Regions from separate parts of the Marinobacter metalliresistant genome, predicted to be linked through region 1. Evidence: predicted binding sites of a transcription regulator. Region 1 holds the regulator's gene; each other region holds the start of a gene.
What was found. The regulator FliA, encoded in region 1, starts transcription of late flagellar genes. The targets are predictions, from matches to a motif close to CTAAAGTTTNNNNNNNNNNNGCCGNTAA.

Region 1 (3,021 bases):
CACAAGGCCGGGCGACTGGAGGATGGCTGGAAGCAATCCCTCAAAATGCTGTGCACCGGCGTACGGACTTCCCGCATAGAATGGCTGGATCAGGGCGGGGTCTTTGCCCTGGTGGGGCCCACCGGTTCCGGAAAAACCACCACCATCGGCAAGCTGGCGGCGCGGTATGTGCTCAGGCATGGTGCCGATTCCGTGGCCCTGGTCACCACTGACCGCTACCGGGTGGCGGCCCACGAGCAGTTGTTTGTCTTCGGTCGCATCCTGAATGTTCCGGTGCGAGTCGTCGACGAGAGCCACGGTCTGGATGATATTCTGGACGAGCTGTCAGACCGTCATCTGGTACTGATCGACACTGCCGGGCTGACCAGTGCGGACAAAGGCTATCAGGAACAGCTGGCCGAACTGGCGCGCAGCCATCACAATGTCAAGACGCATCTGGTGGTCTCGGCCACCAGTCAGCCGCGCATCATGAAATCCGTCTGGCATTGCTATAAGATGGCAAATCTTGCGGGCTGCGTGATGACCAAGATCGACGAGGCCCTGACACTTGGCGAGTCTCTCGGCTTTGTGATGGAAACCGGTTTGCCGGTGGCCTACTACACTGACGGGCAAAAGATTCCCGAAGACCTGCACCACGCGGAAGCGGTTCCGCTGGTGCGGCTGGCCGTGGACCGGCTTAAAACTCTCCAGAAACAGCAGGCGGTCGCAGAAGGAGCCTGAGAGAGCGGGCGCTGAGAGCGGACAGACTGACAGCGAGCGTCCGAAAAGACAGCACCCGGCTAAACGTGGCGAGAGACAAAAAACAGTATGAGCAAAGCACAACCGGTACAGGTGATTGCAGTTTCCGGCGGAAAAGGTGGAGTCGGCAAGAGTAACGTGTCGGTTAACCTCGGGATTGCCCTGGCACAGAAAGGCCGGAGAGTCGTGCTTCTTGATGCCGACCTCGGGCTGGCCAATATCGATGTACTGCTCGGTATTACCGCCAACCGGAACCTTCAGGATGTGCTGGCGGGCGACTGTGACCTCAAGGACGTTCTGGTCGATGGCCCCGGTGGCATCAAGATTGTACCGGCGTCCTCCGGTACCCAGCGAATGACCCAGCTCAGCCCCATGGAGCATGCCGGGCTGATCAACGCGTTCAGCGAACTCGGTGACCAGATTGATGTGCTGATCGTAGACACCGCCGCGGGCATTTCCGAATCAGTGGTGAGCTTTCTGAGAGCCTCCCAGGAGCTGCTCCTGGTGGTGTGCGACGAGCCCACCTCCATCACCGACTGCTACGCCCTGATCAAACTCATGAACCGTGATTACGGCACCAACCGTTTCCGCATTCTTGCCAATCAGGTGAGAAATGAGCAGGAAGGCCGGCACCTGTTTGAAAAACTGACCCGGGTCACCGAGCGCTTCCTGGATGTGGCACTACAATATGTCGGCATGGTGCCTTACGATGAAGCCGTGAAAAAAGCGGTTCAGCGGCAGCGGGCAGTGCTGGATGTCTATCCCAGGGCGAAAGCTTCCCTGGCGATCAAGGCGCTGGCGGAAAAAGTTGATAACTGGCCGCTGCCTTCCTCTCCCCGTGGGCATCTGGAATTCTTTGTGGAGCGGCTCGTCGAAGTCTGAATCGGATCCAGTCAAACAAAAAAACCGGATACATGACATTGGCGAAAAACCTCGGAATCTATAACCAGTCAGGCGCGCAGAAGCCTTCCCAGCTCGTTGAGGAGCACGCGCCTCTGGTCAAGAAAATTGCCCTTCATCTGATGGCCCGGCTACCAGCCTCTGTGCAGCTTGACGACCTGATGCAGGCCGGAATGATCGGCCTGCTCGAGGCGGCTCAACGCTACAGCGCCACCAGGGGCGCAACCTTCGAGACCTACGCAGGCATCCGGATTCGCGGTGCCATGGTGGATGAGATCCGCAAGGGCGACTGGGTTCCCCGTTCTGTGCACCGTAATACCCGCCGCATTTCCCAGGCCATCAAGGCCGTTGAAGATCGTCTCGGCCGGGAAGCCCAGGATCTGGAAGTGGCTGAAGAACTGGGCATGGGGCTGGCCGAGTACCATTCCTACCTCTCCGACTCCAACAGCGGCCGACTTTTTAGTCTCGATGAGCTCAATGAATCCGGCGAGCTGCCGATAGAACAGACAGAGCCACGGGATAATCCGCTCGAAGGACTCTCGTCCGACGCGTTCCGCCGCAGTCTTGCTGAGGCTATAGAGGAACTGCCGGAGCGGGAAAAACTGGTGCTGAGCCTGTATTACCAGGACGAGCTGAACCTCAAGGAAATCGGCGCGGTGCTCGGCGTCAGTGAAAGCCGGGTCAGCCAGATTCACAGCCAGGCGGCCTTGCGCCTTCGCGGACGGTTATCGGACTGGCGCCAGGATACGGGCAACTGATCACCGCCTTTGTGTGTCTGCAGCGGAGCAGTCTGTAGTTTTTGGTAACCGATGCTTTACAACCGAAGCAAAGATCAGACAATAAGCGGTTAAAACAGCGGCCTGCTAGACTTCGAGCCGAAAGGTCAAACGAATTCCGGGTGTTACTAACTGGAGGTCCCATTGGACAAGAACATGAAAATTCTCATTGTGGATGACTTTTCCACAATGCGACGGATCATCAAGAACCTGCTGCGCGATCTTGGCTTCACCAATACCGATGAAGCCGATGACGGCAACACGGCGCTGCCGATGCTCAAAAGCGGAAAGTATGATTTTCTGGTAACCGACTGGAATATGCCGGGCATGTCCGGTTTCGATCTGCTCAAGGCCGTCAGGGCTGACGAGAACCTGAAAACCCTGCCGGTGCTGATGGTAACCGCAGAGGCCAAGCGGGACCAGATTGTTGCCGCTGCCCAGGCAGGCGTGAATGGCTATGTTGTCAAGCCGTTTACTGCTGCGGTGCTCAAGGAAAAGATTGAGAAAATCTTTGAAAGAATCCAGTAACCAGAGGTCGGATGGCTCTCATGAGCGATAGCAAAAAGAACCATCGGGGCCTCGAACCAGAGGTGACGGAAAAGCTCCA
Region 2 (3,021 bases), 610 kb from region 1:
ACGGCGCGATCACCACGGCGGCGGCCCCGTCGCCAAAGATCATCCGCGACGGTCGGGCATTGCCGATCTTGTCCGAGAACTTTTCGGCCATGACCAGCAGGACCGGACGTTCAATCTCCCGCAGCAAGCGGACCGCCTCGGCGACGCCATACGGGAACCCGGCGCACGCAGCGACGATGTCGGCCGAGCAATGGGTCTGCATGATGCCCAACTGGCCTGAGAGCCAGGTGGCGGTCGACGGAATCAGTCGGTTCGAGGTACAGGAGCAGAACAGCACTGCACCGATCTCCTCGGACCTGCGACCGGCATGCGTCATCGCTGCCCGCGCGGCCTCAAGGGCGATATTCTCCAGTGGCTCGGCGGTATAACGGCGCCGTTCGATGCCGGTTTTGTCGGCGATTTCCTCCGCGCTCATGGGCGACCATGAGGATGGGGAGTTCCGGACCACATCCTCGTTTGAGCAGACGACCTCACCCTTGCGGATTGCCAGCGCCTCGATCTTCGGTTGGATTGGTGCATCGTCGCCGATCACCACCGGCGGATAGGGTCGCACGGGCTCGACGGAAGGATCTGGCGTCGGCGCTTGCTTCGCGCCGGTGATACCACTCTTTTCGTGGTTGATGAAGTCGAGCACGTGGCGGTTCTTCGGATAATACAGCACGACGATGTCGTCATCCTGCATCTCGGCCAATGGCTTCAGCCTGGCCTGGCTCCGGTCCCAGGGGTGCTGGTTGTGCAGCACCATCGCCCAGCGCCGGAGCGCCTCGAGTTCGGCCTGCTCGTCTGAGACATCAAGGATGTCGTCGATGCTGTAGCGCGGGTGGTCGGGATTATAGTTGCCGAGGGTGGTTGTCTTAGCGCCGGCAGTGGCGAGCGCCTCGGCAATCGTGGCCTTGATTGGCGGCAGTGACGCTGCGAGATGGAGCTTGTTTGAGAAGCCGTCAAAGAGCATGTCGAACAGCTCGTCTTCAGCCGTTTCGTTCCACTTCGCCGGAAGCTGCCCGTAGGCTTCGCGGACACTTGCGGACTTGGCTTCCCGCCCCTCCCAGGGGTGCAGCAAAGACACGAAGACATCGTCGCGGGTCCGCGGGACATCGCGCCAGCGCATCGGCTGCTTGTCGTACATCACCAGCGCGTAACGGTTCGCCCAGAAAAGGTGCAGGCCGATGTCGCGCAACAGGTCATAGCGCGTCGCATAGCCTCCCGCAGCCGCCCGTTCGGCGATTTCAGTGCCGGTCGGAGCCTTCACTTCGAAGTCGCGCCGAATGATCGCCTTCAACTGGTTGAGATCGGTGATGATCGAGAAGTCGAGCTCGGTAAAGATACTTGAGGGAAACACCAGCTTTCCATGTTTGTTCAGTCGAAACGGTTTCATGAATGCTCCTTGCAGATTCTGCCTGCGTCTCTGCCGGCCCCGGGAATCAGACTTTGCTCCGGTAATTCGCCAGTTTCTCGGTGGTGTGTACTAGGCAGTATAGCTGCTATTGGCCCTGTGCCTTCTTTTGGCCTCGCAGGCTAATGGGTGTCCCGGTTTTGGTCTTTTAAGTTCTGTTGAGCCCTGCCGATAACCCAAAAACGGTTCCTACTCTTACAGAGGACGCAAATAAAAATGAATGCAGTCGCTTCGGAAAGTCGTCCACGGCAGCCTTTGGTATTCCGTGTCAGCAGTGTATTGGTTCTGGTCCTGTTCGCCCTGGTTGTGATGATGCCGGGATTTGCCATGGCCGGGTTTGGGTTGGCTGCCGTGATAACCGGGTTGGCCTGGTGGTTGGGCCGTGACCGGGTGGCCAGCGCTGAAACGCCGACTGAACCCGATGCGGGCCAGAGTCACGGGGTGCTGGATATATCAAGGGACCAACCGGTCGGCTCCGGCCAGGCAGGGCGGATTGCCAGAGAACATAATGAACTGTTGGCCAGCATGCGGGGCGCCCTGTCGGATCTGCGCCATCATGCGGTGCAGGTGGCGGTGCAGTCGGCCAGGCTGCGCAAGCTCACCGGCGAGGCGCAGCAGAGCGCCAGCAAGCAGGAACAAGTCTCCGAGCTGATTGCCCAGTCCAGTGGTGAGGGTGCCACGGCACTGGAGGACATTACCCAGCGTACCGGGTCGGTCTCGGAGCTCAATTCCCGTAATCTCGACGGGGTGCGCGAGTCCAATCAGGCGTTGTCCCAGGTGGCCGAACGAATTCGGCAGGTCAACGACCAACTGCTGACCTTCCGCGAGACCGTGGCCGGGCTCAGCGAAAGCGCTGGCAAAATCGGCAAGATTCTAGAGATGGTGCAGGGGTTCTCGGACCAGACCAACCTGTTGGCGCTGAATGCCGCCATCGAGGCGGCACGGGCGGGGGAGGCCGGTCGCGGTTTCGCCGTGGTGGCGGATGAAGTCCGCCAACTGGCCCAGAAAATTGCGTCGGCGACCGGCGACGTGCATCAGATCATCAGCGACATGGATGCCCGGGTCGGTCACACCGAGAAGGACACCGAGCAGCTGCTTGAACAAACCGATCAGGCCCGGGAAGAGGTGACCTCGACCGCTTCCCAGTTCGACGACATGTTGCAGTACATTGAGCAGGCGCACGAGGAGCTTCTGTCCATCACCTCTTCCGTGGAGGAAGTTAGTATTACCAACCGTCAGGTGCACGAGCACGGCAACGAGATCCATCACCTTGGCGGCGAACTGGCGAAGGAGATTGCCGAATCGGACGCCTACTCCGAGCAGCTTCGCAAAGCCACCGAGGCCTCCATGGCGCTGCTGGCCCGCTACCGGATCGGCCGGGGCGCCTTCGAGGAAATTCTGGAGCAGCGCCAGGCGCTGGCTGCCGAATTCGAGCAAAGGCTCACTGAGCTGGCCCGGCAGGGTGTGGACATTTTTGACCGCCGCTATGAACCGGTTCCGAATACCTCGCCACAAAAATACCGGACCCGGTTCGTCGATCGCTTTAAACAAGCGTTCCAGGACCTGACAGACCGCAGTAAAGAGCGCCTTGATGGCACGGTCTACAGCCTGTTGGTGGACGTCAATGG
Region 3 (3,021 bases), 1.1 Mb from region 1:
TCGACTGTTTCCCGAACTTCCCGCTCACCCTCGCTCGCCTGGCTGGCGGCATCGGTTGCCACCGAAAATGCCTGCTCTGCACTCCGTGCAATCTCGCCAACGGTAGCTGCCATCTCGTTCATCGCGGTTGCGACCTGATCGGTCTCCTGTTTCTGGCGATTAATGCCGTCGCTGGTCTGGCTGGTGACTGTAGACAGTTCCTCGGAGGAAGCTGCGATGTTGGAGGCGCCGGATTCGATGCTTCTGACCAGTTCCCGGAGGCTGGTGACCATGGTCGCCAGGGCAGCCATCAAGCGGCCAATCTCATTGGTTCCAGAGGCGTTTATGTCGACCGTCAGGTTGCCGGAAGCAACTTCAGATGCGATGTCTACCGCCTGGTTGACCGGTGCCACAATCGAGCGGGTAATGAGATAGGCCATTAATATACCGAGCACCAGAGCGATACTTGTCGCGCCAAAAATCAGCCAGGATGCTTGCTGACGGTCCGTTTCCATTTTTTCGGCCTGCAGGGCACGGAGGCTGTTCGCAGACTCAATGGCGCTTCTCGCTGTACTGACCATTTCCTCCGATAAGCGGCTGCCCGTTTGGGTCAGTTCTACAGCCGTACGGAACTCGTTGGCATAGGTGTCGAGCGCCGCGTTGATCTGTTCTTTTTCTTCGGCAGTGATGGCAGCTGATTTCAGCGGGCTCTGGACCCTTTTGGCATCGCCAAGAAACGCCTTGACGCTGGCGTCATCATGCTCGATCAGAAACTTTCGTTCTGACCGGCGCATATCCTCGAAAATCGCTGAGGCAAAGAACAGCGAACTATGGGCCTTCAGGGACGACCCGAAAATTCTGGCACTGGTCTCAAGGCGGTTGAGGGCCTTTTCCCGATCACTGATGTTTTTCTCAACCTCTCCCATCAGTTGCTGATACTGTTTTACACCAGACTGAATGCGGCCCAGCTTGTTAACGTCTTCGCTGACCTCCAGCAGGGGTTTTATCTCGTTGGTTAGTTCGAGAACGCGGTCGCCTTGCGCTTGCGTTTTGGTGACTGCATCAGCTTCGCCTGTCAAAAGGAAGTTCTTCTCTTCCACGCGAGCTTCCGTAAGGCCGGTATTCACTTGCCCCAGCATGGCAACAATATTTGACATTTTGCTGTAGCTGTCCAGGGCGCGGTCACCCACCACGCCCACCAGAATGGTCAGTAACAGCAGGATGGCGAAGCCGCTGGCCAGCCTGGTCCGGATGGTCATATTGGAGAAGAGTTCTGGAAAACGCATTGATTCAATGTCCCTGGAGGAGGTGAGATTTGCCGGTTCAGCCTTTATCGCTTCTCGCCCTGGTTGTGGAAACCGGGAGGCGTTCTGATGCGCCCTGAAGAGTTAAAGTGCCTTTTGTTTGACTTATATTAAGTCGGTTTACGGCTGCGTATTCCAGAACTTTACCGTTACAGTTGATTGCCGGGTGTTTTCGAACGTGATACGGAATAGAGGGTTGCTGAGAATTTAAAGCTATCAGAATTGAGCCGCCGGTTTACCACATCAGATCATCGGGGATCTCATAACCCGCATAGGGATCATCTTCTCCCGCGTCATCCTTCTTGCGATCGTGGAGCACGACAACGGCATTTTCGTCACGTTCCAGAATCTTCCGGGCAACGCCCTCTGCCACGATCTCGTAATTGTCGTTGACATGGACAATGGCCAGTCGGCCGCGGGACAGCTGATCGACCATTTTGTCGTCTACAAAAATCTTCTTGATCTTCTTGCCATGGACAAACTGATAGGAGGTTTCCCCCCGGCTTCGGTCGAGGCGGTTCGATTCAACCAATTGGCGGATCTGTGCCTGGATTGCTTTCCTCTCAGCCGCGTGCTGGCGCTCAAGGTTCAACTGACGGTCCCGTTCTGCCTTTTCTTCGCGGGCCTGGCGTGCCCGGATTTCGGCTTCGTTAACCTGAACCGCGCCCTTGGGTTGCTGCTTACGTTGCTTGCGCTTTTCAGTGCGAATGGTTTTGGCTTTTTTCTCATCGGCAAGGCCGGCTTTCAGCAATTGGTCCTGAAGGGTTGCCATCAGTAACTCCGTTCTTTAGTTGCAAATTCTGGTATCATTCTGGCCTAGTATACGCCCTCATTATTGCCTTCATAACCAGCATCCGCTGATTCCGGGATTTTCTTTTATGTCTTCTTTTAATGACTTCGGTTTGTCTTCTGCCATGCGTGCAAATCTTGAGCAGCTGGGTTTTACAAAACCCACCGAGATACAGGCAAAGGCATTAGCGCCAGGGCTTGCCGGTAAAGACGTGATTGCCATGGCAAAAACCGGGAGTGGTAAAACCGCTGCATTTGGCATCAGTCTGATTGAGCGGCTGAATCCACGGTTGTTTGCGGTGCAGTCGTTGATTTTATGCCCGACCCGGGAGCTGGCGGATCAGGTGGCGAAGGCGTTGAGGGAGCTGGCCCGCGCCCGCGAGAACGTCAAGATACTGACCCTGTGCGGAGGTGTGTCGATCGGGCCGCAGATCGGTTCGCTCAGTCATGGGGCGCACATTGTTGTCGGCACGCCGGGACGGGTTCAGGACCACCTGCGCAAGGGGACTCTCTCGCTCGCGCGCCTGAAGACTGTCGTTCTTGATGAAGCAGACCGGATGCTGGATATGGGATTTCAGGATGCCATGGAAGACATCCTCTCGCAGACGCCAGGCTCGCGGCAGACCATGATGTTCTCGGCAACCTGGCCGGCTCCGATCCGTGAACTCAGCAAACAGTATCAGAAAGACCCGGTGGACGTGCGCGCGGAAACCGCTGGCGAGAATCCGGACATCGAAGAGCTGTTCTACGAGGTGTCGCCCCGGCAGAGGGCGGATGCCATTGTGGCACTGCTCTCCGGGAGACAGCCTGAGTCGTGTATCGTTTTCTGTACCACAAAACAGCAGTGTGACGAGATGGCGGAAGACCTGGGCAATCGGGGGTTTTCGGCGCTGGCGTTGCATGGTGATCTGGAACAAAGGGATCGTGACAGTGTGCTGGTGCGTTTTGG

Region 2: NLK58_RS08245 (methyl-accepting chemotaxis protein) is a predicted target of FliA. The motif match lies at 1,541-1,568, and genes of this name have one in related genera.
Region 3: NLK58_RS00415 (methyl-accepting chemotaxis protein) is a predicted target of FliA. The motif match lies at 1,403-1,430, and genes of this name have one in related genera.

Annotation. Positions count from the first base shown of each region.
Region 1 is NZ_CP101118.1:1,147,167-1,150,187, reverse strand. Features, by position in the region: gene flhF (flagellar biosynthesis protein FlhF) at 1-720, shown strand, start outside; gene NLK58_RS05340 (MinD/ParA family protein) at 808-1,620, shown strand; gene NLK58_RS05335 (RNA polymerase sigma factor FliA) at 1,653-2,396, shown strand; gene cheY (chemotaxis response regulator CheY) at 2,559-2,942, shown strand; gene NLK58_RS05325 (protein phosphatase CheZ) at 2,963-3,021, shown strand, end outside.
Region 2 is NZ_CP101118.1:1,760,171-1,763,191, reverse strand. Features, by position in the region: gene NLK58_RS08250 (3-oxoacyl-[acyl-carrier-protein] synthase III C-terminal domain-containing protein) at 1-1,375, opposite strand, end outside; gene NLK58_RS08245 (methyl-accepting chemotaxis protein) at 1,610-3,021, shown strand, end outside.
Region 3 is NZ_CP101118.1:89,871-92,891, forward strand. Features, by position in the region: gene NLK58_RS00415 (methyl-accepting chemotaxis protein) at 1-1,265, opposite strand, end outside; gene NLK58_RS00420 (DUF2058 domain-containing protein) at 1,519-2,055, opposite strand; gene dbpA (ATP-dependent RNA helicase DbpA) at 2,162-3,021, shown strand, end outside.